4 regions of the Bacillus tuaregi genome follow, and region 4 is predicted to be linked to each of the others. Evidence: riboswitches for the same ligand, from Rfam matches in the RefSeq annotation. Region 4 holds a riboswitch; each other region holds the start of a gene.

What was found. A riboswitch is a leader RNA that binds a small molecule or an ion and turns the genes downstream of it on or off. The one in region 4 is predicted to bind cobalamin.
Region 1: linked by a shared signal. The riboswitch ahead of cobT (nicotinate-nucleotide--dimethylbenzimidazole phosphoribosyltransferase) and the one ahead of BQ5321_RS13755 (catalase) in region 4 are both predicted to bind cobalamin.
Region 2: linked by a shared signal. The riboswitch ahead of BQ5321_RS12410 (ABC transporter substrate-binding protein) and the one ahead of BQ5321_RS13755 (catalase) in region 4 are both predicted to bind cobalamin.
Region 3: linked by a shared signal. The riboswitch ahead of BQ5321_RS21915 ((2Fe-2S) ferredoxin domain-containing protein) and the one ahead of BQ5321_RS13755 (catalase) in region 4 are both predicted to bind cobalamin.

Annotation. Positions count from the first base shown of each region.
Region 1 covers NZ_LT629731.1:1,289,196-1,296,851, reverse strand. Annotated here, with positions in the region: gene cobT (nicotinate-nucleotide--dimethylbenzimidazole phosphoribosyltransferase) at 1-728, opposite strand, end outside; cobalamin riboswitch at 807-985, opposite strand; gene BQ5321_RS08455 (CheR family methyltransferase) at 1,043-1,909, opposite strand; gene BQ5321_RS08450 (response regulator) at 1,933-5,178, opposite strand; gene BQ5321_RS08445 (EAL domain-containing protein) at 5,181-7,301, opposite strand; gene BQ5321_RS08440 (response regulator) at 7,448-7,656, opposite strand, start outside.
Region 2 covers NZ_LT629731.1:2,110,406-2,118,061, reverse strand. Annotated here, with positions in the region: gene BQ5321_RS12430 (cobyrinic acid a,c-diamide synthase CobB) at 1-773, opposite strand, end outside; gene BQ5321_RS12425 (cobalamin-binding protein) at 755-1,582, opposite strand; gene BQ5321_RS12420 (ABC transporter ATP-binding protein) at 1,599-2,477, opposite strand; gene BQ5321_RS12415 (FecCD family ABC transporter permease) at 2,477-3,517, opposite strand; gene BQ5321_RS12410 (ABC transporter substrate-binding protein) at 3,514-4,494, opposite strand; cobalamin riboswitch at 4,653-4,840, opposite strand; partial or broken gene BQ5321_RS12405 (LysR family transcriptional regulator substrate-binding protein) at 5,072-5,506, shown strand; gene BQ5321_RS12400 (ABC transporter permease) at 5,557-6,768, opposite strand; gene BQ5321_RS12395 (ABC transporter ATP-binding protein) at 6,765-7,445, opposite strand; gene BQ5321_RS12390 (efflux RND transporter periplasmic adaptor subunit) at 7,429-7,656, opposite strand, start outside.
Region 3 covers NZ_LT629731.1:4,055,642-4,063,297, reverse strand. Annotated here, with positions in the region: cobalamin riboswitch at 283-467, opposite strand; cobalamin riboswitch at 659-843, shown strand; gene BQ5321_RS21915 ((2Fe-2S) ferredoxin domain-containing protein) at 992-1,369, shown strand; gene cobJ (precorrin-3B C(17)-methyltransferase) at 1,385-3,013, shown strand; gene BQ5321_RS21905 (sirohydrochlorin chelatase) at 3,034-3,930, shown strand; gene cobK (precorrin-6A reductase) at 3,927-4,718, shown strand; gene BQ5321_RS21895 (precorrin-8X methylmutase) at 4,708-5,358, shown strand; gene BQ5321_RS21890 (cobalt-precorrin-5B (C(1))-methyltransferase) at 5,361-6,491, shown strand; gene cbiE (precorrin-6y C5,15-methyltransferase (decarboxylating) subunit CbiE) at 6,466-7,656, shown strand, end outside.
Region 4 covers NZ_LT629731.1:2,395,811-2,403,466, reverse strand. Annotated here, with positions in the region: gene BQ5321_RS13780 (zinc-dependent alcohol dehydrogenase family protein) at 1-400, shown strand, start outside; gene BQ5321_RS13775 (iron chaperone) at 569-940, shown strand; gene BQ5321_RS24290 (hypothetical protein) at 1,011-1,166, opposite strand; gene BQ5321_RS13770 (hypothetical protein) at 1,285-1,731, shown strand; gene BQ5321_RS13765 (DsrE family protein) at 1,860-2,231, shown strand; gene BQ5321_RS13760 (MATE family efflux transporter) at 2,589-3,923, shown strand; cobalamin riboswitch at 4,064-4,242, shown strand; gene BQ5321_RS13755 (catalase) at 4,710-6,350, shown strand; gene BQ5321_RS13750 (amidohydrolase) at 6,474-7,656, shown strand, end outside.

The DNA.
Region 1 (7,656 bases), 1.1 Mb from region 4:
TCCAAACCACCCACCTTTGCTAATACATCAATAGCATCATGGGGGTTTGGCTCGTTAATAAGTATAGCTCTCCTAATTACCTCCGCTTTGTGCTCAATCCCCCCCTTGCCTAATCCTGCCCCTCTCCCAGTGATCCCTATTGGATCACAATTTAGTAATACAGACAATATCGCCGTACTTGGTGTCGTGTTAGCAATCCCCATTTCACCTGTTCCAAGGATTTGAGCACCTTTAGCCATTTCGTCATTGGCGATTTCAATGCCTACTTCAATCGCTTTTACTGCCTCTTCCCTTGTCATGGCAGGGCCTTTTGCCATATTCTCTGTCCCGTTTTTTACCTTTCTCAGAATAATCCCCACATCAGGCGGCAGCTCACTTTTTATACCTATATCAACCGGGACAATGCGCGCACCTGATACCTGTCCAATGACACAAACACCTGTAAGTCCCTTGGCAAAATTTAGAGTCTGTGCAACGGTAACCTCCTGCGGATTATTCGTTACGCCTTCCTCATAAACCCCATGGTCACCCGCCATAACAATAATTGCCTTCTCGTCAAATGAGGGTTCCAAATTTTTTGTAATACCCGCTAGCTGCACGGCCAAATCCTCCAGCTTCCCTAAGCTCTTCGCCGGCTTAATCAGATTATCTACTCTTTCCCTCGCTAAGGTTGTGATTCCATGGTCCAAGCACTCAATCTTCTCAAGTGTTTTCTGTAATAATGACATTCTCTTCATCCTCCTTAAATAAAAAAGCCTGCAGCTTATTTGAATACCAAATAAACTACAGACTTTTCCATCATCTATATCCATCAAAGCAAACAGGCAGGTCTCCTGGCTTAGGATCATCACTTCATCAGCCCTTCCCAGAGGTATACTCCAGTGGCATTTCCAATGAAACTCCCCATTACAGTGGCGGGACCGCTGGAGACTCTCACTCCATTCCCTATTCTCCCTAAAAGGGCACCCAATGCTTTTATGCACTTTTTCATCCAATAACATAACAAGGATTTCTGCTATCGTCAAGATGCAGATGAACTGGTCTATTTAATTTTTTTATACAGCTTCTGACTTACACTTAGCTCTTCATATGAATCACTTATTTCCAAATAGTAGAGTGATTCCTTATCACCAAGACCAAGAATACCAAACATGCCTAGGCTTTCGTAAAAAAGCTTATGCACTTTTTTTTGCAAGCCTTTATTAAAATAAATTAGGACATTCCTGCACAGAATCACATGAAAGGTATTAAAGGACCGGTCTGAGACAAGATTATGCTGAGCGAATACGACATTTTTGGTTAAAAACGGATCAAATTTTACCCCATTCGTTGTTACACAGTAATAATCTGAGAAGGCTTGCTTGCCTCCAGCCTGGATATAATTATTCGTATATTTCTTCATATTTTCGATTGGAAATAATCCACTCTTAGCAGTTTTCAGTACGTTCGGATTGATATCAGTTGCATAAAGCTTGGCATTTTCATAGAGACCTTCCTCATGCAGCAACATGGCCATTGAATACACTTCTTCCCCTGTCGAACAGCCTGCATGCCAAATTCTAATCGATGGATACGTGCGTAATAATGGTACAACCTTTTCTCTAAATGCTCTAAAAAAGAGAGGGTCTCGAAACATCTCTGTGACATTGATGGAAAAATCAGCAATAAATCGTTGTAAACAGGCAGCATCATGAAGGATCTTTTCAAGCAGCCCTGTGATACTGGTCAATTTTTCAGCATGAACCCGATGCCAGACTCTCCTTCGAATCGAAGGATAGGCATAATCACGGAAATCATATCCGCACCAATCATAGACACCCTTTAATAACAATTCAATTTCGATTTTTTCTAATTCACCTTCGGAACCCTCATCAATTGATAATATACTAGTATCCATTGAATTGATCATTCACATACAGTATCCCTTCTTCTTTAATATAGCCAGACCTTTATCAAGGAAATAAGCTTCTCAGGGTCAATTGGCTTTACAATATAATCCGAGGCCCCGGCTTCCAAGCACTTCTCCCGGTCATTTTTCATTGCCTTCGCTGTCAGCGCAATAATCGGCAGCTCCTGAAATCGCTGTATCTGTCGGATTCTACCAATCGCCTCATAACCATCCATCTCAGGCATCATAATATCCATTAATACTAAATCAATTTCCGGGATTCTCTCTATCATTTCTAGACCCTCGATACCATTTTCAGCAAAGCTGACATGCATCCCGTTCAATTCAAGAATACTAGAGAGTGCAAATACATTTCGAACATCATCATCGACAAGGAGAATTTTTTTCCCTTGTAGACCGGAAGGAATACTAATAGCTTTACTTACAGCTACTTCCTGACTGATATTATGTTGGTCGCTTTCCTGTAGAAACAATGCCAGCTCTTCCTTTAAGCGCTGTGGTGATAGCTCGTTTTTAATAATAATACTGTAGGCGTATTTACTTAATTGTATTTCTTCCTTTGAGGTGACATCACGTCCAGTATAAATGATGACTTTTACTTTATTCGATTGGTCATTCTCCTTTATTTTTTCCAATAACTCAAACCCGCTTGTATCACCTAACCCTAAATCAAGAATCACACAATCAAAGCCATTCACCTTTAGTTCTTCCATTGCCTCACTGCCTGAAGAAACAGCCTTGATGATAAAATTCATTTCTCCAATCAGCTCCATTAAGCTGCTGCGTTGATTCATATCATCATCAACAATCAAAAGTCTTTTTATTTGGTTATCTTCTCTTTCTATCAGATCGACCACTGTATCTACCGTTCCACTACCTACTCCCGTATCCACGGAATCATTCTCTTCGATTACAGCTGCCGCCACTTCCTGCCTAACTATTTGTGCTTGAGCCTCAGCTTCATTCCCATCGTAGTCACCCATATAGAGCATAAAGCTACTGCCTTTCCCCTCTTCACTTTCTACTGCAATCTTCCCGCCTAAGAGTGCTGCGAGCTCTCTGCTAATCGACAAACCTAAGCCTGTTCCGCCATATTTACGGCTCGTTGTACCATCCGCCTGCTGAAAGGCTTCAAATATTAAGTCCTGCTTATCCTTTGAAATCCCAATTCCTGTATCACTAACAGAGAAAATCAGCTTATTTTGTTTACCCGTGCTTCTATCTGCCATAATGTCGAGCTTTATTTCGCCTTCCATAGTAAACTTAAAAGCATTTGACAGCAGGTTTTTAAGAACCTGTTGAATTCGGACTCCGTCGCTATAGATGGAGTCCGGCAGTCCTTCCTGAATGAAAATAGAAAAATTTAAATTCTTATCATTAGCAATCGGTCTAAAACTAGATTCTACAAAACTCACAATATCTGTCAGCTTTACATCACTCAATTGAAGCTGGGTTTTTCCTGATTCAATTTTAGCCAAGTCCAAAATATCATTAATCAGGATTAATAAATCATTACCAGAGGAATAGATTGTTTTAGAAAATTCGACCTGTTTCGCTGTAAGATTTCCTTCAGAGTTGTCCGCTAGTAGCTTTGATAGAATTAATAAACTATTTAATGGTGTACGAAGCTCATGTGACATATTTGCTAGAAACTCTGTTTTATATTTCGAGCTCAAGGCCAGTTCCTGGGCTTTCATTTCCAGCTCTGCCCTTGCCTTTTCGACTTCCCGATTCGTTCGTTCAAACCTTGTGTTCTGTTCTTCCAGGCTTTTCGCCTTTTCTTCTAAATCAGTATTCGTTTGTTCAAGCTCCTCCTGCTGCAGCTGAAGCTTTTCCTCTGACTGACGCAATGCCTGCGTTTGTTCCTCGAGCTCTTCATTTGTTGCTCTTAATTCCTCTTGCTGGCTTTGCAGTTCCTCAGACTGTGCCTGAATCTCTTCCATTAGCTGCTGCGACTTTTCGAGTGATTGAGCTAATTGAATTCTCCCCATCACACTATCTAGAATAATTCCAACTCCGTTTATTAGCTCCTCCAGAAAGCTTTGCTGTGTTTCGCTATAGGACTTAAAGGAAGCCATTTCCAGAACTGCTTTCACGTCTCCCTCAAATAAGATTGGCAGTACATATAATTGGAGGGGAGTCGCATGTCCCAGTCCTGACGAAATCCGCACATAATCTGCTGGCACATCCGTCAAAATAATCGGAGTTTTTTCCAAAACCACTTGACCAGCCAGACCTTCACCTAATCGTATCGTGTTCGAAACCTGCTTCCTTTCCTTGAAAGCATAGGAAGAAACAAGCCGGTAGACCGGCTCTTGCTTTGCTTCCTCCTCAGCCTCCTTTACATATAAGACTGCATGACAGGATTCCAGCAATGGTACCACCTTTGACAGCAATATATTTCCCAAGTCTTTCACATCCTGTGATCCATTCAAGCTGGTTGTAATATCTGCCATATTTGATTTAATCCAGGTTAATTCTTGTTCTTTTGTCTTTTGTATTTCTAGTGATTCCGTCATTTGATTAAAAGAAATTGCCATTTCATCCATTTCATCATTCGAGCGGATCTCAACCTTTGTACTTAGCTCTGCCTTTCCGTTTGCTACATCGCTCATAATTTCCGACATCGAATTCATGCGGACCGTAATCGATTGGATGTTTCTGTAAAGCAGAACGATAATCAAAAGAATGCCAATCGCTAAGACCACTCCGCCGATTAGTATTTCGTGTTGAAAATCCTTTAACATCGTTGACATGGAAGCTTCAACATTCGTATGAAGGGTTGAGGTGATCGTTGATATGACCGTAAAAAAATCCTCATGGATTGAAACAGAGCTTTCATCTATTAAGACGAGTGCATCCTCTTTCTTACCCTGAGAAATAGCTGCAAGCACCTCATCCTGATATAGATTAAATTCCTGGTTAGTCTGTTTTAAGCTAACAATTAGCTCCCTTTGTTCTTCCGTCATCGTATTCGACTCTAGAAAGCTGATATTTTGCTTTATATTATCCCGAATCGATTCTATCGTCAGTAATTCCTTTTGCAACGCAGTTTCATCCGTAAAGATCACCAGGTTCCTGAGACGAATACCCACGTCCTTCACGTCTGTATGAATTTGCCCGGCCACTGAAGATAACTGGTAGTTTGTTTGTAATGCACGACTCGTAGAATTCAGATCTGCCTGTTGAACCCAACCTATACCGATCAGAATAAAAAGGAGAGCTGGTAAAGTACATAATACTAGTAATAGCTTTGTTTTGATTTTCATCCCTATGCCCTTTCTGAAGTTCCATTTGCTTGATTCATTCTAGAATAGAGACTCTCTCCTTCTTTGATGCAGGTTTCATAAACCATTGAGATAGCCTGCACTCGATCCGCTACATGAAGCTTTTGGAGGATTTTTGTAATATGATTTTTAACTGTATGTTCACTGATATACAACTGCTCGGAAATTTCCTTATTGCTTTGACCACTGATGATACATTTAAAGACATCCATTTCCCGTAAGGAAATTTGATAGCGATCCTTCATTTGCAGAACAGCAGCCTCAATGATTTCTTGTTTAAAATCTTTATCCTGGTTAGAGTAGAGGGGATTTGAACTTGTCTCTTGCCTTGTTGCTTCATGCTGAGTTTCTAGTTCTTGTTTCATATATTGATGATCAGCAACCAAAAATTCCTCAAGGTCCGTTGATAATAGAGGAGGACTGCATAAATTACCTTGATACTGCTGGCAATGATAATTCCGCAGTAAATTCAATTGTTCAAGAGTATCTACTCCTTCTGCCATCACAGCCAATTGAAAGTTTTTTGCCAAGGAAGAAATGGATTCCATAATAACCTTACTATGATGTTGATTAGTGGAAAGGTCTGCAATAAAGGATTTGTCAACCTTAACCATATCGACAGGAAAACGCCTTACATAATTTAATGAAGAATAACCGGTCCCAAAGTCATCAAGGATAATGCGCACTCCCATTTTTCGGAGCTGCTGAAGCTTTTTTATGATTGCATTTTCATTTTTCAAAATAACCGCTTCTGTAATTTCCACTTCTATTAGCTTGGGATTTACATTTTTTTCATATAAAACACTCTGGATATGCTCCGTTAAATGGTTTTGTAGAAATGCATGGGGAGTCACCTTGAACGCAATTCGTATTGGAATTATACCCTTTTGTTCCCAGATGGCAAACTGATTGCAAACCTCCTTCAGTACCCAATCACTAATTTCAAAAATTTGTCCATTCTCTTCTGCAATAGGGATGATCTCCTCGGCATTAATCGTTCCCCAGCTTGGATGATTCCAGCGCATTATAGCCTCTGCACCCTGTATGATTCCTGAATCAATCGCTTTTCTAGGCTGATAAACTAATTCAAGTTCTTTTCTATCAATGGCTTTTCGTAAATCATTTCGCATTTGAAAGCTTCGATAAGAATTAAAGTTTAACCCCGAATGAAAGACCTTATATTTATTCTTGCCTTGCTCCTTTGCACGCCGTAAGGCTGCATCTGCATTTTTTATTAACGAAAGCGAATCCTCTCCATCATAAGGAAAAACACATAATCCAATGGATGTGGTGATAAATAGCTCGTATTGATCGATATAAAAGGGCTCTTTAAATGCTTCAATAACCGATTCCGCCACCACTAGTGAATTCTCTCGGTCTATGTCCGGCAGGATCATGTTAAATTCATCCCCATCGACACGTGCCAAAACATCACCAGGTCTTAGCAACTCTGTTAACCGTTTCGCAATTTCCTGTAGCAGTCTATCCCCAATGATATGACCAAGGGAATCGTTTACAAACTTGAATCGGTCCATATCGAGGTATAAAATTCCTAAGGACTGATTCTTTCTTCGAGCGTCTGTAATATGGTGAATTAATTGCTCATTGAACTTTCGTCTATTAGGAAGGTCTGTCAGCACATCATGATAGGCCATATGCTCAATCATGATATTCTTTTCTTCGAGTGCCTGGGCCTGCTGGATTAATTTCCGCTTCATTTTGTAGAGTTCAACAAAGCCTTCAACCTTAGATTTTAATATAAATGGATCAAATGGTTTTAGAAGATAGTCAATCGCTCCTACTGAGTAGCCCATAAAAATATGCTCGGAATCCATATGATTAGCCGTTATAAAGAGTATTGGAATATTTTTGGTTTTTTCCCTTGTCTTGATAATTTTAGCCGTTCCAAAGCCATCCATTCCCGGCATTTGCACGTCTAATAGAATGGCCGCAAAATCATATTTTAATAAATATTTTAAGGCTTCCTCTCCGGAATAAGCCTTGATTAAGTTATATTCCTCTTTTTCGATAATAGCTTCCAAGGCCAATAAGTTTTCAGGACGATCATCTACTAGGAGTATATTAATAGGTTCATCTATTTTCATTACATAATTACCCCATTCCCTACTACGTATATAGTCATAACTATATATTAGGATAGCATATTATAGTCCATTGGTCAGAGTTAATTTATGGGGTTTGCAATAGTTAAACGCATTATTTATAAATTATTTCTATAAAACAATCGCATTTAACCTACCTTTTGCAGAATAGGTATTAAGTGTTGAAAATTAGGTTTGATGATAAATTCACTTGCACCGTTTTGTATCGCTTCCACAATCGTTGCTTTCTGACCCGTAGCTGTGCACATAATAACAACCGCTGATGGATGAAACGCTTTGATTTCCTTCAATGCTCCAATTCCGTCTAGCTTTGGCATGACAAGATCCATGATAACAA
Region 2 (7,656 bases), 290 kb from region 4:
GCTGCATCTCTCGCTACGGCCATTTTTAGCAGCTTTTCTTGCTTTTTTTCAAAAAGAGAGGGTTTGTTCTTTACAACTAGCGGTTCAGCTGCGGCTAATTCAAGCAGCAGGTCTAGATCAATCGTTTCCGAAACGATGTCCCCTATTCGATTGAAAAAAGGAGTCAACTCTCCTCTTTCGATTGAAGGAATCAGCCCGAGATGTCTTTCTGGAATTTCCATCTCCAGTTCTCGTTTCAAATAGCCAATCACCGGGATATGACATTCCAGTTCAATGGCTTTTTTAACAAGCTGAAAATGACCTTCGCTCCCCACTTTATTAGCGATGACGGCGGCAATATCGGTTTTCTCTGCAAATAATTGAAACCCCTTCACGATGGCTGCAGCACTGCGGGCCATACTTGCACAATTGACCACAAGCAGTACTGGACTATTGGTTAGGATACTAATCTCTGCCGTACTGCCTCCATTCGATTCCGGACTTTTTCCATCAAAAAACCCCATCACTCCTTCGATAATTGAAATGTCCGCTCCCCGACTTCCATAGGTAAAAATATCTAAAACGGTTTCATGCGATAGCATCCAGCTGTCTAAATTCCGTGAAGCTCGATGGGTGACAGCGGTATGATAGGATGGATCAATATAGTCTGGACCGCATTTAAAGCCTTGAACCTTTAGCCCTCGCTTGACCAATGCTGACATTAACCCAAGCGTCAAGGTTGTTTTTCCAACACCACTTCCAGTTCCTGCAATGACTATTCGATTGTTGGACATAGCCATTCCTCGGCTTTCAGCTCGTCATAGGCAGGAAATAGATGGGGATGAAGCCTAGCACCTAATTTGTGAATCCCAAGCAAGAGCTTTGGAGAGGGTCGGCAAAAAAGCGACTCCTCCATCACCCAGACTCGATTTTCTTTGATTGCCGTAAGCTCTGACCAACCGGGTCGCTTCTTAAGCAATTCGGGTTTGATTTGTTTTTCCAACACACCAACCCAAGCCATTAGGATATCATCAGGATTTCGTTTTCGTACATCCTCCCAATCCGTCATGACACTGTCCCGCTCGTCATCAGCAAAGACATTTCGCCCTCCAGCTAAATGGCTGATTTCTGTTAACCAATTCCCCCCGCCCGGAGTATATACAGGCTTTGGCCACCATTCCCAATAAAGACTTGGGCGTTGCTCTACTTTTTGTCCCCATTCTGTAAGCTGCTCCCATAATGTACCATACTTCTGGTAGGCCTCACGTGCGATCCGTTCTTGTCCCGTTGCGTTTCCCACCTCAAGAATATTATTCCCGATATCAGATAAGCTTTTGGGATTAAGGATAATAGACGGTAAGCCTCTCTCCTCCAAACCGGTTATGTTCTTTTCCATACCGGGAACCGACAACGATGCAAGTACCAAATCCGGCTGAAGCGCTTCAACCCGATCCATGTCAATATCCAAATCGGAACCGAGCCTAGGTATAGCATTGCTCTCCACAGGCAAATCCGAATAATTATCCACCCCCACAATCTCTGATGCTAAACCAATAAAGCGAAGAAGCTCGGTATTACTTGGGCATAACGATATCATTCTCATTGGAATCCTCTCTCCTCTATCTTTTTCTCGAAGGAACACTATAGATTCTGTTTCCATTATTATGGCAGAATTTTTTGACCTGAAAATTCTCTATTGGAATAGTATGCTTTAGTCCCATTTCACTCTGAAGAATGATCTGTGGCACCTGATAAACCGGGTGTTCCATGATAATCGGTGTTGTACCGTATACCCGCTGAATCAAATCAGCTCGAATGATTTTCTCTGGAGCTCCCGCCGCTACTATTCTCCCATTATGTAAAAGTAATAAACGATCACAATACAGTGCGGCAAGATTTAAGTCATGCAAAACGGCAATTACGGTCATTTTCTCATCCAACTGCCATTCTCGAATTCGGTCCATCAATACAATCTGGTGACCAATATCGAGATAGGTGGTCGGTTCATCTAGCATTAAAAGCTTTGGCTGCTGGGCCATCGTCTTTCCAATCGCGACCCTCTGTCTTTCTCCCCCACTTAGATTTTCAAGATAGCAATCTTCTAAATGAGTTAACCCCATTTTTTCAATGATTGAATCAATCAGCAATTCAATCTCATGCTTTTCCTCCCCATGCCAATTTTGAAACGGAAACCGCCCCATTTCGATAACCTCTCTTACCGTAAAACCGATGGGAGGCAGGGATTCCTGCTGCAGGACCGCCATCCATGTGGCTAGTTCTTTACGAGAATAACGCTCGATTGCCTTTCGATTTAGATCAATGATTCCGTCTGACTTATCTTCTACACCTGACAATAGCTTGAGCAAGGTAGATTTTCCACTTCCATTCGGACCAATAATCCCTAAGCATTCTCCGCGTTTGACGAAAAAGCTAATATCCTCCAGGATGACCTTGTCATTATAACGTTTGTTTACATTTTCCACCTTGATAAACACCATCAATTTCCCCCTGACATTTGCTTATTTTTCCGAAGCAAGTAAGCAAAGAATGGAGCACCCAAAAAGGCGGTGACAACCCCGAGCGGAATCTCCGTCGGACTCAGTAAAGTACGGGCAATGGTATCGGCCCAAAGGACATAAATGCTACCAAAAATAACGGACAAAGGAAGTAATAATCGATAATCTGGCCCAACAACCAACCGTACTAAATGTGGTACGACAAGTCCCACAAAGCCAATGGTCCCAACAATCGACACTGCAGCGGAGGTGATAAGGGTGGAAACGACCAAGACGATTAGCCTTGTGCGTTTAATGTTGACACCCAAATGGGCTGCCTGCCGCTCTCCTAATGAAAATAAATTTAATGTACATCCATAGGCCAGCAGCACAACGATTCCGATGGCTAAGTAAGGCAGAAGGACAAAGGTAAACGACCAGCCTCTTAAGGCTAAGCTTCCCATCAGCCAAAAGATGATTTCATTGACTACCTGATCGGACATCGACACCATGAAAGAAACAAGTGATCCAAGAAAGGCAGAAACCACAACCCCCGATAAAATGATCGTTTCTAGTTTGAATTTTCCATGTACATTGGCTAGACGTAGAACAACAAGCAAACTAATCAGCCCTGTCACAAAGGCAACGAGCGGAATGGTCCACTGACCAATAAGGATCGTATGATACCCGAATAAGATTAAGAAAGCCGCCCCTACCGCTGATCCAGAGGCAACCCCTAATGTATACGGATCGGCTAATGGATTGCGCAGCACTCCCTGAAAGCCGGCCCCAGCCAGTGATAAGCAGGCTCCAACAAGAATCGCAAGGAAAACTCGCGGCAAACGAACCTTTAAGATAATCTGCTGTGCTGATTCAGGCCAATTGGGATCCATGAAGCTTTTAACAAAAGGAACCTGGTGTAAAAGAATTCCCCAAACCTGCGAAAGTGGTAACTGAGCAGAACCAAGCGATAAACTAATAACAACGGATAGGAGAAGGAGAACGAAACACGCTCCCCCCCATAGTGCTAATCTCTTTTTCATTTTTCAATTGAACCTGGATAAATGGCTTCAGCGATTTGTTTTAGTGCCACTGTGATGCGAGGACCAGGTCTGGACATAATCATTCCTTCTATCCCTGTCACATGGCCTTCTTGAACCGCGGTAATTTTATCCCAGCCATTTCGAGATTGAATAAGCTCTTCTAAAGGTTTCCCAGATTTATCATCCACCACATTGGCAGTATAGATGATGACATCGGGGTTATCCTGGATAATCTTCTCTGCATTAATGGCGTTCCAGCCCTCTGTATCAGCGGCAATATTTACGCCTCCTGCCAATGTAATCAGTTCATCCATGAATTCACCCTTACCAACCGTCCAGCCTGGAGAAAATTCGATGTAGACTTTTTTCTTATCCTCTTCCTCTATGGCAGCAGCCGCTTCCGTTACGGTACGAATATCCTCTTTCATTTGGGCGACAAGCTCCTCCGCCTTTTCCTGTGTATCAGTAATAATCCCGATTTGAATAATATTATTTAGAATATCATCCATCTTTTTCGGCTCTGTTTTATACAATTTTAGACCTAACCCACGGAATTTTTCTGCAATATCATCCTTCATGGAAATGCCACCGACTACTAAATCCGGATTCACCGCCATAATCGCTTCTTCATTTGGCTTTGTCACACCGCCTACTTTTGGTTTGTCTTTCGCTGCTTCTGGGTAATCATCAAAATCAGATACACCATAAATTTTATCACCAAGGCCTAAGGCAAAAAGAATCTCTGTCTCGGATGGAGAGGTGGAAACAATCCTTTCCGGCGCTTGGTCAAAAGTGATTTCAACTCCTGTTGCATCCTTCACCGTAAGCGGGTAAACGGTGGCTTTCTCGTTTGTTTTCTCTGTTTCTGTTTCAAAGGTGCGGTTATTCTCACCATCCGAAGTCTCTTGCGTTGTCCCACAAGCGCTCATTATGACCATTATCCATACGGTCAAAATACATACCAATACTTTTTTCATTCCTCAATCTCTTCCCTTCGTTAATTGTTCGAGAGGAGCTTGATGTGCTGAAGTCTTTCCTTACAACGAAAAACCCTGCTTCCATTTGGAAACAGGGCGCGCGAAATCAGAATATATAAAAAACACTGATTCTGCCGATCCTTTTCCACGAAGGATTTCGTTGGCAAGCTAAATAGGCAGGTTTCCTGGCTTACGGGTTAAGTGACTTCCTCTCCTTCCCATTCCAGATTTGGAACAGTGGTACTGCGAGGTCATCCCCGAATAACAGTGGCGGGACCGCGCCGGATTCGCACCGGCTTCCCTTTTAACCTTATCAAAGATAAGGCACCTACTAGCTATGTAAGATTCAATTAGTCAAGCAATTTTCTCATCTAGTATTCTAGCACAATCGTTTCAATAATCAACTCTTTATTTTCATAGAATAGGAAAAAATGCCAGGCACCACCCATTTGTACCGAATATCATCATGGTTAAGATAAACTGAACTTTAGATTTCATTATCTTTTACAGATTTTCCGAACGGGAAAGCCCATGCAGGTCGCAGACCGTCTTTAGACATGGGATATCATATTCACAAATGGAATCTGGGATGATTCGGATTGGGACCTTTTCTAGCGTTGCCTCACACTGGCTCCCTAACATGATAAAAATTTTCCAGAAGGATTACCCCATGATCGATTTTGAATTGCTGCTTGGGGCTTATACAGAAATTGAGAGCTGGATTCTAAATGGACGTGTCGACTTTGGCTTTTTACGGCTGCCGACAAAAGCAGAGTTTGAAACGATCTTTCTAGAGCAAGACCGTTTACTGGTGGTGCTTCCGGAATACCATTCTCTTGCTGCTTGCGAAAAGCCAGAATTGATATTACAGCGGATTCCACACAAAATTATTGCGAAGGAGCTTGAAGTTCCTGCCTATAGAAATATCGGTGTTGCGATGAGGGAACATAGATCGCTGTCCCTTGCATCGAAGAAGTTTTTAGACTACTTATCCTATCGAACAGGCAACTAAAAAAAGTGCCAGGCACCATCCACAATCTGGAAGGAGCCTGGCACCTTTTATCACTCATATCTTAAGGCTTCAATTGGGCTTAGCTTGGCGGCTTTGTTAGCTGGAAGGATGCCAAAGATGATGCCGATGAAGGCAGAAAAACCGACACCAATCAGGATGACAAGCGGGCTTACGGTAGCCGCTATTGGTGAAAACTTCGTCACAAGCATCGAACCCATAATGGCTAAGCCAATTCCAAGTATTCCTCCAATGGAGGTTAAGGTCATCGATTCAATGAGAAACTGAAGGAGGATTCTTCCTCTTGTTGCACCGATGGCTTTCCTAATCCCGATTTCCCGCGTTCTTTCTGTAACCGAAACAAGCATAATATTCATAACCCCAATGCCCCCAACTAAGAGAGAAATGCCTGCAATACTGCCAATAAACAGGGTCATTAACGTAATGACGGTATCGACTTCTTGCTCATATTCTGAGTAGTCATTAATCGTATACCTCCCGTCTTCAAGCTTTTTTTCTCGAGTTAAGGTATCTGCCGCTTGCCTGCCTGTTTCAGAGATTTTCTCGGGGTCACTTGCGACAATCGCTATTCTCTCAATCTCGCGATTCCCAAACATCATCGAAATCACCGTTCGCGGCATAAGCATTTCACCATTTTCACTGTAACGATACTGCTCTGGTATTGGAGATTCATACACCCCAGCCACTTTATATGGACTCCCATTGACATCCACAATCTCACCGATTACCTCTTTTTTCTTTTGGAAAAACTTTTCTCGCGCTACAGTATCAATCATGACGACTCGGTTCATTCCGTCATTGTCCTTTAGGTTAATGGGTCTTCCTTCAACCAATTGAATATCCCTTGCCGTAAAAAATTCGGGACCCACGCCGGTTATTTCCATTTCCCCCTGCTGGTCATCGTAGACCATCGGGCCCCAGCCTTGGTTTGTCGCAATCACCGACTTAACACCGGGAACCTGAGAAAGGATGACCACATCCTCTGAGGTTAATTCCGGCTCCACCCAATACATGTCTGCTTCATCATCACCCTCTACTGGCATCGGCTCATAATAAAGATCCACCGCATTTTTTTCTGTACTAAACAGCTCTTCCGTCATTTTCGTTTTAGCGCCTTGACCGATGGCTACAATGATAATGACAGCGGCAACACCAATAATGACGCCCAGCATTGTTAACACCGAACGAATCTTATGCTTCCAAATCGAGTATAGGGCTAATTTGAAGCTTTCGACTAAACTCATGTTGTTCTCCTCTGGTCATCCGTAATCACGCCATCCCTTAACGTAATCACCCTATTTGTATACGCTGCGATTTCCTCCTCATGTGTAACGATAATGACTGTTTTTCCCTCTTGATGGAGCCGAACGAATACATCCATAATCTGCTCGCTTGTCTTGGAATCCAGTGCACCCGTTGGTTCGTCCGCTAAAATAATGGAGGGATGGTTCACAAGCGCCCGGGCAATCGCAACCCGCTGCTTTTGGCCGCCGGATAATTCATTGGGCAAATGGCTCATCCTATCCCCTAGTCCAACCTTTGAAAGCATTTCCTTCGCCCTTTCGATTCTTTCACGCTTTGGTACGCCTGCATAGATAAGTGGAGACTCGACATTTTTCAGCACCGATAGTCTTGGCAGTAAAAAGAATTGCTGGAAGACAAATCCAATATGTTCATTTCTTAGCTTTGTCAGCTTCTTTTCCTTTTCGGTCCCAATGATTTCATTATTCAATTCATATGTACCTGATGAGGGATAATCCAAGAAGCCAATGATATTCATGAGGGTTGATTTTCCTGAGCCCGAGGGTCCCATGATGGCGACAAATTCCCCTTCCTCGATAGTCAGATTAATCCCGTGTAAGACGGGAGCCTCTAGTGATCCCTTTCCATAAACCTTCGTAATCTCACTTAATTTCATCAAAGGAGGTCACTTCCATTCCGTCATACATTTCTTCATTTGGTGTCACCACGACAAGCTCATCCTTCTTCACGCCTTCAGTCACCTGGATCAACTCATCATTCATGGATCCTGTTTGAATCTCTCTTCTTTCTAACTTTTTGTCTACTAGAACATACGTGACCGCGACACCGCCTTCATCTAAAATCGCACTATGCGGGATGACCGGTTTCTT
Region 3 (7,656 bases), 1.7 Mb from region 4:
TTCCATGATATGCATTGCTGCGGCCTTCTTAGGAACAATAACGACTAAAGTGAAAAAATAGAGGACTTTCCAAGCATTAAACATACAAATTTCTTCTCCTTCAACTATTTATTTTTCAAAGAAGGAATCCCGCCCATTCCAATTCTTTTGCTATACCAATTAAATTTCCCCATAAAAAATACTCCTTTCATGATGAAAGAAGTACGGATTGTCAGCTGTTGCATCACGGTTAAATGAAACATAAGGCTGAAAATATTCGCCCCCCCTATCCTCGTAGGTTGAAACGGTTGACGCTTTATGGCAGGTCTCCTGGCTTTGGATCATCGCTAATTACAACCTTCCCGCCTTTAAAAGACAGTGGTTAAACATGTAATTTTGCTCCCCATTACAGTGGCGGGACCGCGTCGGACTTGAACCGACTTCCCTATTACGCATATAAAATATGCACCATAAAGTTTATGAAGTTTTAGGAATCGTCATCAGTATAACATGTGGACGTAAATCCTTCTAGGAAAATATTACAAAAGATATATATTTACAATTTGACCGAAAAATGCCTATTATAATAAATACATAGCTATTAATCTAAAAAATATCCTGTTTAAAAATTTTGGAATATGTTTTATGATTAGTCCATAATTTAGAATACAGGAAAATTAAATAGTGATCATTTAGAAGTTCCCTAAGTTAGTTTTAAGGGATAAAAGGGAATTCGGTGTAAATCCGAAGCAGCCCCCGCTACTGTAAAGCTGATGAAATTGTCAATGCCACTGGTGAAAACCGGGAAGGGACAAGAGTAAGATGAAGCGAAGCCAGGAGACCTACTTTTAAATGCAGTACGATACTTTTCGGAGGGAAAGGTAGAGGCATTGAAATGGTGTGAAAAGTTTAGTTTGTTTACTTTTCTAATTATTTGGCTTCTAAAACCTTAACTCTAACAGTTAAGGTTTTTTATTTTGCGCTTGCGCATTCATAAAAGGGGGAGGAAAAAGTGACCACTTGGAATCTTGAAGGAACAAAATCACACCTATTTATTTGTAATGGCAGCAGTTGTATGAGAAAAGGCGGGGAAGAGGTGACGTTAGCCGTTCGTCATGAAATTACTAGGCTTGAGTTGGACACACAGATTCATACGACACGGACTCGATGTAATGGCAGATGTCAGGATGCATGTATCGTTATTGCCTATCCGGAGGGCAACTGGTATCGGGTTGATTCACAAGAGACAGCACGTCAAATTGTACGTGACCTACAGGGTGACGGCCTTGAGGGAAATAAAATTTACCAATGGATGAATGGGGCGATGGTACCTAATCCAGCAGCTTCCCCTCCAGAAGGAATCCGGAAAGGTCCTGTTACAAAAGGGTAAAGGAGAGATTCGATTATGGAAAGAGGAAAATTATTTGTTGTAGGATTTGGTCCAGGGGATTTCAAACATATTACAGGACGCGCAGTGGAGGTGATTCAGGAAAGTGACTTAGTAATCGGTTATAAAACATATGTTGAGTTAATTGAACACTTTCTCAATGAGCAAACCGTCGTTAGTACCGGTATGACCGAGGAGGTTTCGAGAGCGCAGGAAGCAGTAAAGCAGGCTGAGAGCGGCAAAAAAGTAGCGGTTATATCGAGTGGAGATGCTGGTGTCTATGGCATGGCAGGTCTGATTTATGAAGTATTGATTGAAAAGGGCTGGAAGGAAGCCACAGGAGTTGAGGTAGAAATCGTACCGGGAATCTCGGCTATTAACTCATGCGCTTCTCTCCTGGGAGCGCCAGTTATGCATGATTCTTGCACGATTAGTTTGAGTGACCATCTCACACCGTGGGGGCTAATCGCCAAACGGGTGGAAGCAGCTGCCCAGGCTGATTTTGTGATTGCACTCTACAATCCGCGAAGCGGCAGACGAACAAGGCAAATTATTGAAACACAGAAAATCCTGCTGAAGTATCGTTCGCCTGAAACGCCTGTAGGACTTGTGAAAAGTGCTTACCGTGACCGTCAAAATGTTGTGATTACTAATCTAGCAGAAATGCTTAATCATGACATTGGGATGCTGACAACCGTTATTATCGGGAACTCTTCAACCTTTTTGTATGACAACCTAATCATTACCCCGCGTGGTTATCAAAGGAAGTATACGTTAAATGACGAGGAGCAGGCTTTAAAGCCGCATCAGCGACTAAAAAAAGAGGCAGAGCCATGGTCATTAGAACAGGAAGGCAATCTAGCATTAGATAAGGGATCCCATACAGAAGCACCAGTAGTCAAACAAAGCTCATTAGAAATGGCAAGAGCAGCCCTTGCGATGGTGAACGGAAAGGAAAGAAGCAGTGGGGGTACACCGATTGTACAGCAAAAGATTGAAGCTTTATTTGAGTTAGCTGTAAGTCCGGGTGTTGCTAATAAGGAATTTACGCCAATGCAGCTGGTGACACTGGCAGAGGTCGCCGGTGAAAAAGGCCGAATGGAATATACTCCGCATCACAAGATTGTACTGAGAATTCCAACCGCTGAACCCGATACGATTACTTCACAGCTAAAGGCTGCGGGCTTTTTGCTTTCTCCAGTGGGGGATGTCTTAAGCATTAAAGCATGTGATTTCTGTGATGGGGAAAAAACAGAATCAATACCATATGCGGAAGAACTAGAAAGGATACTTGGCGGCAGTCTTATGCCAAAGGAGCTGAATATTGGTTTTAACGGCTGTGGAATGTCCTGCTATCGTGCAGTAATGGAGGATATTGGGGTTGTGTATCGCAGAGGAAAATTTGATTTATTTCTTGGCGCCAAACCTGTTGGTCGAACAGCTCATCCAGGCCAGCTTGTAGCAGAGGGGGTTGAGCCTGATCAGCTTGTCAGTATGATTACTAAAATTGTTGAAGAGTATAAAAAGAATGCGCATCCAAACGAGCGGCTATTTAAATATTTTAAACGGGTGAAAGAGATTCAAGGATATCGCTACAGGGATATTACACCGGTTATTGAAATAGAACCAGCACCTTGCGGGGATTAATCTGAAGGAGGGACAGTTACGTGAAAGCCGTATTATTTGTAGGTCATGGAAGTAGATTAGCAACTGGAAATGAAGAGGTTCTTAGATTTGTAGAAAAAATGATGCCGACGATGGATAGTGGTTTCATTATAGAAACCTGCTTTTTAGAGTTTGCTTCGCCAACGATTATGCAGGGAATTGATACATGTGTAAAAAAAGGAGCATCCGAAATTATCGTGATTCCCATTATTCTCCTTCATGCCGGTCATTCCAAACTTCATATTCCTGCAGAAATTGTAGCTGCAGGAAAGAAATATCCGCATATTCGATTTATTTATGGTGAAACGATTGGTGTACATCCTGAAGTTTTCTCGATACTAACAGACCGTTTAGAGGAGATTGAATTTGACACTTCGGCGGAGCACAACGATACGGCAATCCTTTTAATCGGCCGCGGGGGCAGTGACAAGAATGCCAATAGTGATTTTTATAAAATCACAAGGCTGCTTTGGGAACAATTGAATGTGAAATGGGTGGAAAGTGCCTTTATGGGGGTAACTTTACCGCTTGTTGACGAAGGGATTGAGCGCTGTATTAAGCTTGGTGCCAAGAAAATTGTGATGCTTCCATACTTCCTATTCACGGGTATTTTAATGGAACGGATGAATCATATGCAGGCCGCTTACAAGGAGAAATATCCGGAGCATGAGTTCACGATCGCAGGATATTTTGGCTATCATGAAAAGCTGCAAACGATTTTAAAGGAGCGAGTACAGGAAGCAGCAGAAGGCAGGTCAAGAGGGAAGCAGGATTTAGAAAACTATGTGTTGTATGCTGAAAAACATGGGCATGATCACCATCATCATCACCATCATGACCATGGGCACCACGATCACCACCACCATTACGGTGACCCATCAGGAGAGGTCTCCAAATGATTTTGTTATTAGCCGGTACAAGCGATGCCAGAGAATTAGCGTTAGCCATACAAAAGGCAGGCATTCAGGTTCTAGCAACAGTCGTCACTGAAACAGCAGCGAAAAGCCTAGATGAGGCTGGGATTTCTGTCCTAATGGGTAGATTAACTTCAGCTGATATGGCAAGAGTAATTAAGGAAAAAGCATGTCAGGCTGTTGTAGATGCCAGTCATCCGTTCGCAGACGAGGCTTCAAAAAATGCTCTTGCGGGGGCGAAGGAAGCGGAGGTCCCATATATTCGTTATGAACGAGAGAGTCAACGGTTCCAGCATCCAATGTTAACGGTCGTTTCTAATTATGAGGATGCTGCAAAGCTAGCAGCTAGTAAGCAGGGAGTTATCATGCTTACAACCGGCAGTAAAACATTGGGGACTTTTGCAAAGGAATTAGTCGGTCTGCCAAATACAAGAATGATGATAAGGATGCTGCCGAGAGTCGATAATTTGGAGAAATGTGCGGCTCTTGGGATTGAGCAAAAGGACATTATTGCCATGCAAGGGCCTTTTTCTAAAGAATTAAATCAAGCACTTTACCGACAATTTGGAGTCACACTCATGATTACGAAGGAAAGCGGCAAGGTTGGTTCTGTTGATGAGAAAATTGCTGCTGCTTTAGAGTGCGGCATCGAGACGATTATGATTGCTCGACCTAAAGTAGATTATTCAAATATGTTTACTAGTTTTCAAGAGATTATTGAAAAATTAAATCACACATTATCTGTACGAGGAGGAATAAACAATGGATTTTAAAACAGAATTTAAACCGTTAACCGTCGATCCGGATAAAATTTATGATTATAGCTTTGCTATTATCGCAGAGGAAATGGGACAACATGATTTTTCGGAGGATGAATGGAAGATTGTTAGACGGATTATTCATGCATCGGCTGATTTTGAATTAGGAAGAAGTGTGATTATCCACCCTGATGCGATTCGTGCCGGAGTAGAGGCCATCCGTAAAGGGCGTCATGTGATTGCCGATGTTCAAATGATCGAAAGCGGGACTGGAAAAGCAAGGTTTAAAAAATACGGAGGCGATTTGCATTGTTATATCTCTGATGAAGACGTTGCGGCGGAAGCGAAACGATTGAATCAAACAAGAGCCATCATCTCAATGCAAAAAGCTGTTCGTGAAAATGAAGGTGGCATTTTTGCGATTGGAAATGCGCCGACAGCCCTGTTAGAGCTGATTCGTCTGATTAAAGAGGGGATTGCCAAGCCTGATTTAATTATTGGTATGCCAGTCGGATTTGTTTCTGCTGCAGAGTCAAAAGAGGAGCTGGCTAAAATAACGGAAGTACCATTTATTACAAATGTGGGTCGGAAAGGCGGAAGTACTGTTACGGTTGCAGCGTTAAATGCGATATCTCTTTTAGCGGATCAGAAATAGTTATGGAAAAGAGGCAAAAAAAGGACCCGTCGCAAATGCGGTACGGCTATACAACAGGCGCCTGTTCGACTGCTGCAACAAAGGCTGCCTTAACTGCCTTAATAACGGGTGAAGCGCAGGAGGAAGCGGTTATCCATTTACCTGTAGGGCGTGCTGCTGCTTTTACAATGGAAAAGTGTGAGATAGATGGAAATTCCGCCAGTGCAGAGACGATTAAGGATGCAGGTGATGACCCTGATGCGACTCATAGGGCTCGTATTATTTCTACCGTCAGCTGGCTGGATTCTGCATGCATTCTTCTTGATGGCGGAGTGGGTGTTGGCCGGGTAACGAAGCCTGGCCTTCCCGTTCCAGTCGGTGAAGCGGCCATTAACCCGGTGCCGCGGAAAATGATTTTGACGGTTGTTGAAGAGATCTTACAAGAATATGAGATTCATAGGGGGGTAAAGGTTGTTATTTCTGTACCCGATGGGGAAGAAATAGCGAAGAAAACTTTAAATGGCAGGCTGGGGATTGTCGGCGGTATCTCAATCCTTGGGACAAGGGGAATTGTTGTACCTTTTTCCAGTTCGGCTTATATGGCAAGCATTGCAGAGGCGGTTAGCGTTGCAAAAGCATGCGGCTGTAATCACCTCGTCTTAACGACTGGGGGACGCAGTGAAAAGTATGCCATGCAGCAGTGTCCGGGGTTGCCTGAGGAAGCTTTTATTGAAATGGGTGACTTTGTTGGCTTTTCCTTAAAGCAATGCAAAAAACAGGGAATCGAAAAGGTTTCACTTGTCGGGATGATGGGGAAATTTTCCAAACTTGCCCAAGGAGCGATGATGGTTCATTCCAAAGGCTCATCTGTTGACTTTGATTTCCTCGCGGAGATTGCAAGAAGTGCGGGTGCATCTGAAGAGCTTGTTACTAAAATCACCGAGGCAAATACTGCCTCGCAAGTCGGAGATATGATGGCAGAAGCAAACCTGAATGGATTTTTCAATAAGCTGTGTGAAGCCTGCTGTCAGCAATCATTCAAGCATATCAACGATGGAATCGAAATCGACACGACCATTTATACATTAAAAGGACAATTATTAGGAAGGGCTGTTGGAAATGCAATCGATGAAATTAATAGGTATCGGGGATAACGGTCAATCCAGCTTACTGCCGCAATACTTGGAGTGGATTGAAGAAAGTGAAGTGCTTGTCGGCGGTGAAAGAATGTTATCTTTCTTTCCTAATTATAGAGGAGAAAAGGTGGTTATCAAAGGCGGTTTACAGACCGTTGTAGAAAGGCTGCAAAAGGAAACCCGTCCAACGGTTGTACTAGCTTCGGGTGACCCGCTGTTTTTTGGCATTGGAAGCTATCTTTCGAAAAAAATAAATATGGAAGTCTATCCGTATATCAGCTCCATACAGCTTGCCTTTGCCAAAATGGGTGAGAGTTGGCAGGATGCTTTTGTAGTCAGTGTTCATGGCAGAAGTATGAAAGGGCTGGCACAGAAGATTGATGGAAAAAGAAAAATTGCCTTGCTTACTGATAGAGAGAACAATCCCAATCGACTTGCTGACTATCTTCTTTCTTTTGGAATGACAGAATATCGGGCGTTTGTGGCCGAAAATCTAGAAGGTGAAAATGAAAAAACGGGCTGGTATGAACTCGAGGAAATGCGTCAGCATGAATTTTCGTCATTAAATGTGGTGGTTTTGAAAAAAGCCGCCGAAGGACCCGTCTGGCCGCTTGGCATTGAGGATAGGGAATTCTCTCAGCGTAAGCCTGATAAAGGCCTGATTACGAAAAAGGAAATTAGAGTTTTAAGTCTCCATGCGCTGAGACTTCAGAAGGACAGCACGGTTTGGGATATAGGAACCTGCACCGGTTCAATAGCTATTGAAGCAGCAAGATTGGCGCCGGAAGGTCAGGTTTTTGCGATTGAAAAAAATGAGCCTGATTTAGAAAACTTTTTTCAAAACCAACGAAAGTTTCGTGCGGATATTACAGCAATCCATGGAAAAGCTCCTGACGGCTTAGAAAATTTCCCTGACCCGGATGCTATTTTTATCGGTGGAACAGGTGGGGAAATGGCTGATTTAATTCACGTTTGCTGCCAGCGTTTGAAAAGGGGAGGGCGAATTGTCCTTAATGCTGCTACGATTGAAAATCTATATCGGGCGAATGAGGCCTTTGCTCAGGCAGGCTATCAAACTTCTATTATGCATGCCCAAATCTCTCGAAGCAAACCGATTTTAGGAATGAGTCGTTTTGTCCCCCTCAATCCAATCTATATCATTACTGCTGAAAGAAAGGAAGAA
Region 4 (7,656 bases):
AACACCCGTACAAGATTATGTGAATAGGTATACAGATGGAAAAGGATTTAAGTATATCTTTGATACAGTGGACCGTGAAAATTTAGAGAATTCAATAGAAGCAGCCTCATTATATGGGAAGATTGTGGCCATTGCGGTCAGTCAGAATTATAATCTGACTCCATTTCTCTTAAAAGCTTTAGATTTCCATGTCGTTTTCATCGAGCTGCCGATTCTACATGAAGAATATCGCCACATCAATGGAGACATCTTAAAGAAGTTGACTCCATTGATTGAAGAAGGAAGGCTAAAGCCCTTAATTGATGAAAGAGTATTTTCCTTTGATGAGGTTTCCGAGGCACATGACTATTATGAAGCGAAAAAAGCAGTTGGCAAGATTGTCTTAGTTAATCATTGGTAGAGTTGATGGGAAATCCTATTTATTATGGGTTTCCCATTCTCTATAAACACTCATTATTTGAAAAGGAATTTAAAGGAATTTATTAGTAAAGCAGTATATTTCAGTGATTTTCAATCCAGTAGATATATCGGTCAAAAATTGGACGGTATAAAGATAGGAGGAATCAAAATGGAAGTGTTTGAACAATTTTTAGCAAGTATCGATCATCCTGACCACCGTGAACGAACAAAAGAAATTTTAACGTGGGTGGCAGATACATTTCCAAGCCTGGAGCCGCAAATGAAGTGGAATACCCCCATGTTTACTGACCATGGCACCTTTATTATCGGCTTTTCGACATCGAAGCAGCATATGAGTGTATCGCCTGAGGATGCAGGCATTGCACAATTTACCGATGAAATTGCCCAAGCAGGCTATAGCGCTACTAAAGGTTTGTTTCGAATTCCGTGGAAAAAGCCAGTCGATTACGATTTGCTCGAGAAGATGATCGAATTTAATATCAAGGATAAAGAGGATTATACTAAATTATGGCGGGAATAGAAGGGAGCTGAAGTTAGCTAAAAATACGAAACAGGTTCTAACAGCCAAAGTAAAATTTGCTTAACCCTTGTCAGAACATAGCCTTTGTTCTGACAGGCGGATGGTTTTTTTCCTCATCCTTGTCAGAAGACAACCCTTGTTCTGACAGGCGGATGGTTTTTTTCCTCATCCTTGTCAGAAGACAACCCTTGTTCTGACAGCCAGCTGACTTTTTTCCATTCTTCATTCTATCCCATCAGTAATATACGCTTAAAGAAAAACAAATGGACAAAAAGGGAGTTTTTTAACAAGAAACAACAAAAAATAATATACCTGAACACATTTTTGAAAGGATTTGATTATTGATGTACACGTTAGATCAATTCATCGCTATTTATGGGAAAAGGTTCGAAAACTATTTTGACCACTTGATTGGGACAACTGTGGAAAATATCGAAGAACCCTACATAGATCGGAATTATGTAGCCGGTGATATTGAAATGGACGATGGAACCATTTTAACTACCCATTATCGAATCGCAAACCCAACTGAAATAGCCATGAATCAAGAAATCCCCGCTGACGATGATTTGTCGTTTGATGATTACTACTTAGGGACCGTTATCCATCAAACAGTTAATAGAATTGAAGCCAGAGCGGATTATGAACGACAGGAAGCATATCTTTATTTTTATATTTCTAAATTTATGTCATTTGAAGTCCCCATCGGCTTTAATTCAGAAATGGGGGAACTATACGGTTACGCTAAAGAGCTATTGCCGAAGGATTGGGAACGGATGATGATCCAATAGCGCTGCCATTCCGTTGTTTATTAAAAATATATGGTTTGAATTCCCAAATAAAAGTGTTATAATTATACCTATAAGGGTATTTTTATACCATTATATTTAATGAACCATTCTAGGGAGGAAAAGAAAAAATGAATGCTACTGATTTATTAATCACATTAACGTCGCATGAAAATGATGCCAATAATGTAACCATTGCCTTTACAATGGGGGCTAAGGCGTTAGAAAAGGGTCATAGTGTTGAAATATTATTATTATCACATGCCGTACATTTAGCGGAAAAAGGGTACGCAGATAAAATTGATATTGGTGCACCGTTTAAGCCGATTAAGGACATCCTGCCAACATTTTTAGAAAAGGGTGGTAAGTTAAAAGTATGCTCTTCCTGTATGGAGCATAATGGGGTCTCAAAGGACAATATTCTAGATGCAGCCGAAGTCGTTACAGCCGATTATGTGGTTGATGCCATCATGAATTCGAAGAAAAGCCTGCAGTTAAACTAAACAAAGCATCTTCATGCCGGACCATTTTTTCCTATTAGAGGGGTTAGACATTTCGATCATCAATAAGATAGGAAATGTCTTTGTTTCGGAGAATAATCCAGCATCCAAATGAATAGGACATCAATCCCTCTTTTCCTCTTACAAAACACTTCCCTTCACCATCTCTTCCCATATTAATCCACCTGCATCTGCCGTACTAAGACTAGATTAACTCTTCCATCTATATCGCCTAGCATGCTTATGATAGGCTAATACCCTCCATCAAGCAGGGAATACGTTTGATTCATCATCATATGGTATCATAATCAAAGTGATATACGTGATTCATAGATATAATAAGACAAGGAGTGTTACGTTTTGCCGCAGCACGATTTTACAAAGGGCTCTGTTCGAAGGCAAATGATTTCTTTCGCAGGACCGATCATGCTTACCAATCTTCTCCAGGTATCCTACCAATTTATTGATAGTCTGTGGGTCGGGAATTTGTTAGGAGGAAATGCACTTGGAGCGATAACCATTTCCTCTACGATTGTGGTCACGCTTCTGGCCTTTATCCTTGGGATAAACAATGCAACATTAACGATATTATCGCAGCAAAAAGGAATGAACGATAAGAGCGGGCTAAAGAAGTACATCAATGCTTTTGTTGTCCTGTTAGCTACACTCTCCATTCTGGTCGGACTACTTGGCTTTATTTTTTCTGAACAGCTGTTACAACTGCTTCATACGCCAAATGAAATGCTACATGAAGCAAACCTGTATCTCCGCATCAACTTCCTGGGTATTCTCTTTATCATGGGCTATAATTTTATCGGAACGGTCCTTAGGGCTTTAGGTGACAGTCAAACACCATTAAAGTTTGTGTTTGTTGCGGTTGTATTGAATGGTGTTTTGGACCCATTGTTCATCGAAGTGTTTCAATGGGGAATCCAAGGTGCTGCGTATGCGACCGTATTGGCGCAGGGGTTTTCATTCCTACTAGCATTGATTTACACCTTTCACCGGAGACTGGTGCCATTTTCCATTCCTACGCTACCGAGCAGGGAGGAGGTATGGCTGATCCTAAAATTAGGCATCCCGGCCGGACTGCAAATGATGGTCATCTATGCTGGTATCACAGCCATTCTTACAGTCGTCAATTCGTTTGATGGAGCAGTTGTGGCAGGCTTCGGCGCTTCACAAAGAATTGACAGTTTAATTACCATTCCAGCCATGGCATTAGGAACGGCTGTAAACAGCATGGCAGGACAGAACATTGGGGCCAATCGATGGGACCGTGTCCGCCAAATTGCCCTATATGGCGCGGTGTATAATGTGATCATTATGCTAGTGATTGCTTCCGTAGTTTACTTATTTGCAGAAGCCCTTACAGCTTTATTTGTAAAAGAAACCGATACAGTAAGGTTCGGTACGGATTATTTAAAAATCATTGCTTTCTTCTATCCCTTTATCGGGCTCAATTTCATTCTCAATGGAATTGTTAGGGCGGCAGGAGCCATGTACCAGGTGTTAATCCTGAACATCCTGTCCTTTTGGCTGCTTCGTTATCCTCTAACCTTTTTTTGCTCACATTTAATAGGTCAGAATGGGATTGCTCTTGGCATGGGAATTAGTTTCATTTTTAGCAGCATTTTTGCATTTTCTTATTTTAAGTGGGGAGGATGGAGGAAAAAGCCATTGTTTGCAGCATGATTCTAGTCAAAAAAATGAAATTTCAACAGTTCCTGAAAACGACCACCTCAAAAATTATTCAACAAAAATGAATTGACAGAATATATATAATTGTTTTAACTATTTTTATATGCTACAATAATGTTGGTAGAATTACAATTTTATATTCGTTTTATAAAGGTACTACGTAATGTAGTTTAATAGGGAAGATCGGTGTAATTCCGACGCTGTCCCCGCAACTGTAATGCTGACGATGATTCATGACCACTGTGCTCTTGCTCGGGAAGGGAATCGTAGAATGAAGCGAAGCCAGGAGACCTGCCTGCATAAAACCAATCAAACATTTTCTCGGGGACTAGGAAGTGGAGACGTTCGTTTTTTTCCATTTCCCAACGTTTCCATCTAAGGCTGCCTACTACCTATGAGGCAGCCTTTTTATATGAAGAAGGGAGGGGATATTTATGGTTAAAATGGGGTTCTTTTTCAGCGATGGTTTATTTATCATTACAGCTCCAACAGTCGAAACATGTGTGGAGATTGCTAGAGAAAAAGGCGAATTTACAGGCTGGTATAAATTATAAGGCAACATCATCGTTACACTTTTTAATCATTTTTCATGAATCCCTGTGGTGTCACTCTGCAGGGATTATTCTTGCTTGTTTAAGGAATGCCAGTTTACGCAAGCACTTTTGTTATCAATCCTATAAATCAATTTGTATTTTTTGTAAAAACCATCTCTCCGATTGTATAAATTTTACAAAAACAAACAAGATATAAGGGTAACGAATATCGAGGGGGTTTTATTATTTGGCAGAGAACAAAGATAGGAATGAACAGGAAGTAAAGCGTGAGACGTTGACCACACGTCAGGGGCATCCAGTATCTGATAATCAAAATATTCGGACCATCGGTGACCGAGGTCCAGCAACACTAGAGAATTACCATTTCATTGAAAAAATATCCCATTTTGACCGTGAAGAAATTCCGGAGCGTGTTGTACATGCACGAGGAACAGGAGCCTTCGGATATTTTGAAACCTATGGAAAAGTGGGCAATGAACCGGTAGAAAAATATACTCGGGCAAAGGTATTTTCAGGGGCTGGGAAACGGACTCCTCTAATGGTGCGATTCTCTACTGTTGCTGGAGCAAAGGACTCACCAGAAACGGCACGAGATCCGCGCGGCTTTGCGGTGAAAATGTATACGGAAGATGGAAACTGGGATTTGGTTGGGAACAACCTGAAGATTTTCTTTATCCGCGATGCGATGAAGTTTCCAGATATGATTCACGCTTTTAAAGCCGACCCGGCTTCGAATGTTTCCCATCCACAGAGGATGTTTGATTTTGTATCCCGAACACCTGAAGCAACACATATGATTACTTTTCTTTTTTCACCATGGGGAATTCCCGCCACCTACCGCCATATGCAGGGCTCAGGAGTCAATACCTATAAATGGGTGAATGCCAAGGGCGAGGCAGTGCTGGTGAAATACCACTGGGAGCCGAAACAAGGCATTCGTAATTTAACCCAGGAAGAGGCGGACAGGATTCAAGCAAAGAACGTTGGTCATGCGACACAGGATTTATATGAAGCGATTGAGTGCGGGGATTATCCGGAATGGGAGCTTTTTGTTCAGATTATGGAGGATGATTATCATCCGGAGCTCGATTTTGATCCGCTTGATGACACAAAGCTTTGGCCAGAGGAAAAATTCCCTTGGCTGCCAGTAGGACGAATGGTGCTCGACCGCAATCCAGCTGATTTCCACGCAGAAATTGAGCAGGCTGCCTTCGGGACAGGTGTGCTTGTTGATGGTATGGATTTTTCAGATGATAAAATGCTTCAGGGTCGAACCTTTTCATACTCCGATACACAGCGCTATCGCATCGGTGCAAACTATTTACAGCTTCCTGTCAATGCACCGAAAACGGAAGTCCGCACAAATCAGCGACGCGGCCAAATGGATATTCGTGACCCGAAAGAGTCTGGGGAAGATCCACATATTAATTATGAACCATCCATGCTTGGCGGCCTTCAGGAGGCGAACACAGAAGGGCGGGCGCCGCATCAACCAATGTATAATGCGGCGGCAATGAGCGCACCGATTGATCGCCCGAACAACTACGGACAGGCTGGTCACACTTATCGCAGCTTCGAGGACTGGGAGCGCAATGAATTGATTAAGAATCTTTCCGATGCCCTAGCAATCTGTGATAAACGAATTCAAGATGCCATGATTGAACACTTTACACAAGCAGATGAAGATTATGGTCGTCGTGTCAAAGAAGGTATTGAAAAGAAAATGAAAGAGCTACAAGGGATGGAGCAGGAAAACAAGGTACCAGGTCGCGAATCAGGTCAATCGAAATACGGCCAAGGTTCCATTGCAGCGAACGAAGCCACAAAGGATGCAGTTAAGAAAAGCCATGAAGCTGATCCCTATTAACGAAAAACTCGTCATAATTTTTGACGAGTTTTTTCTATGTTTTTATTAAGGAAAGGTTTTGTGCATTTGAACTCGAATATCATATGATAATCGTATCAAAATACAACGGAAAGGAAGCTTTGGATGAAACAGCTATGGTATGGCGGTAAGATTTATACAATGGAAAGGGAGTATGAAGTCGTTGAAGCGGTGCTTCTAGAAAAGGATAAAATTATTGCTGTCGGGACGTTTGACGAGCTTCACTTACAAGCAGATGAACTGATTAACCTAGAAGGTGCAGCCATGTATCCAGGCTTCGTGGACAGTCACCTTCACATGATTTTTCAAGGGGAAAAGCTGCTTCGCCTTGACTTGAGAAAGGCCAAATCGGCTGAAGAACTGCTTAAGCTCGTTAAAGCAGCGGCAGAAACAGCTCCTACAAATGCTTGGCTTTTTGGTGAAGGATGGAATGAAAATCTTTTCTCTGATCAAAGAATTCCAACGGTAGAAGAGCTTGATGCGATAAGAGAAGAGCCGATACTTTTAACAAGAGTTTGCCACCACGTGATCTTAGGGAATACAGCCGCGCTAAATGCTGGCGGGATTTATGAAGATAGCCATGCACCGGCAGGCGGAAAAATCGGAAGAGATAGAGAAGGGAATTTAAACGGTCTTTTATATGACCAAGCGATGACAGCCGTAACTGAGGCAGTTCCAAAGAAAGGGGAAGCCTATATTGATTCATTAACAGAGGCCTTACATATTGCGATTGATGATATGCTTGCGAAAGGATTAACAGGCGGACATACAGAGGACATGAACTACTTTGGGGAATATACAATTCCATTAACGGCCTTTTATCGTGTAGTGGGTGAAAAACAACATTTTAGAGTGTCATTGCTGCGCCATCATGCTGTTTTCGAGGAAATGCAGGAAGCGAATCCTGCCTATGTCGATGGCTTTATTGAACCTGGTGCAATGAAAATCTTTGTTGATGGTGCTTTAGGTGGTTCGACTGCTGCTCTATCAAGGCCATATGATGATCAACCAAACAACAGCGGTCTGCTTATTCATACAGAGGAAGAAGTGGAGAACCTAGTGAAAATAGCACGGAAGCATCATGAAGCTGTAGCGGTTCATATCATTGGTGATGCAGGAGCAGAACAAATCCTAAATGTGATTGAAAAAAATCCGCCAACTAAGGGCAAAAGAGATCGTCTGATTCATTGCTGTGTGTTAAGGCAGGATTTAGTAGAACGTATAGAAAAACTACCGGTTGTATTAGATATTCAACCAGCCTTTGTTCCGTCGGATTTCCCATGGGTCA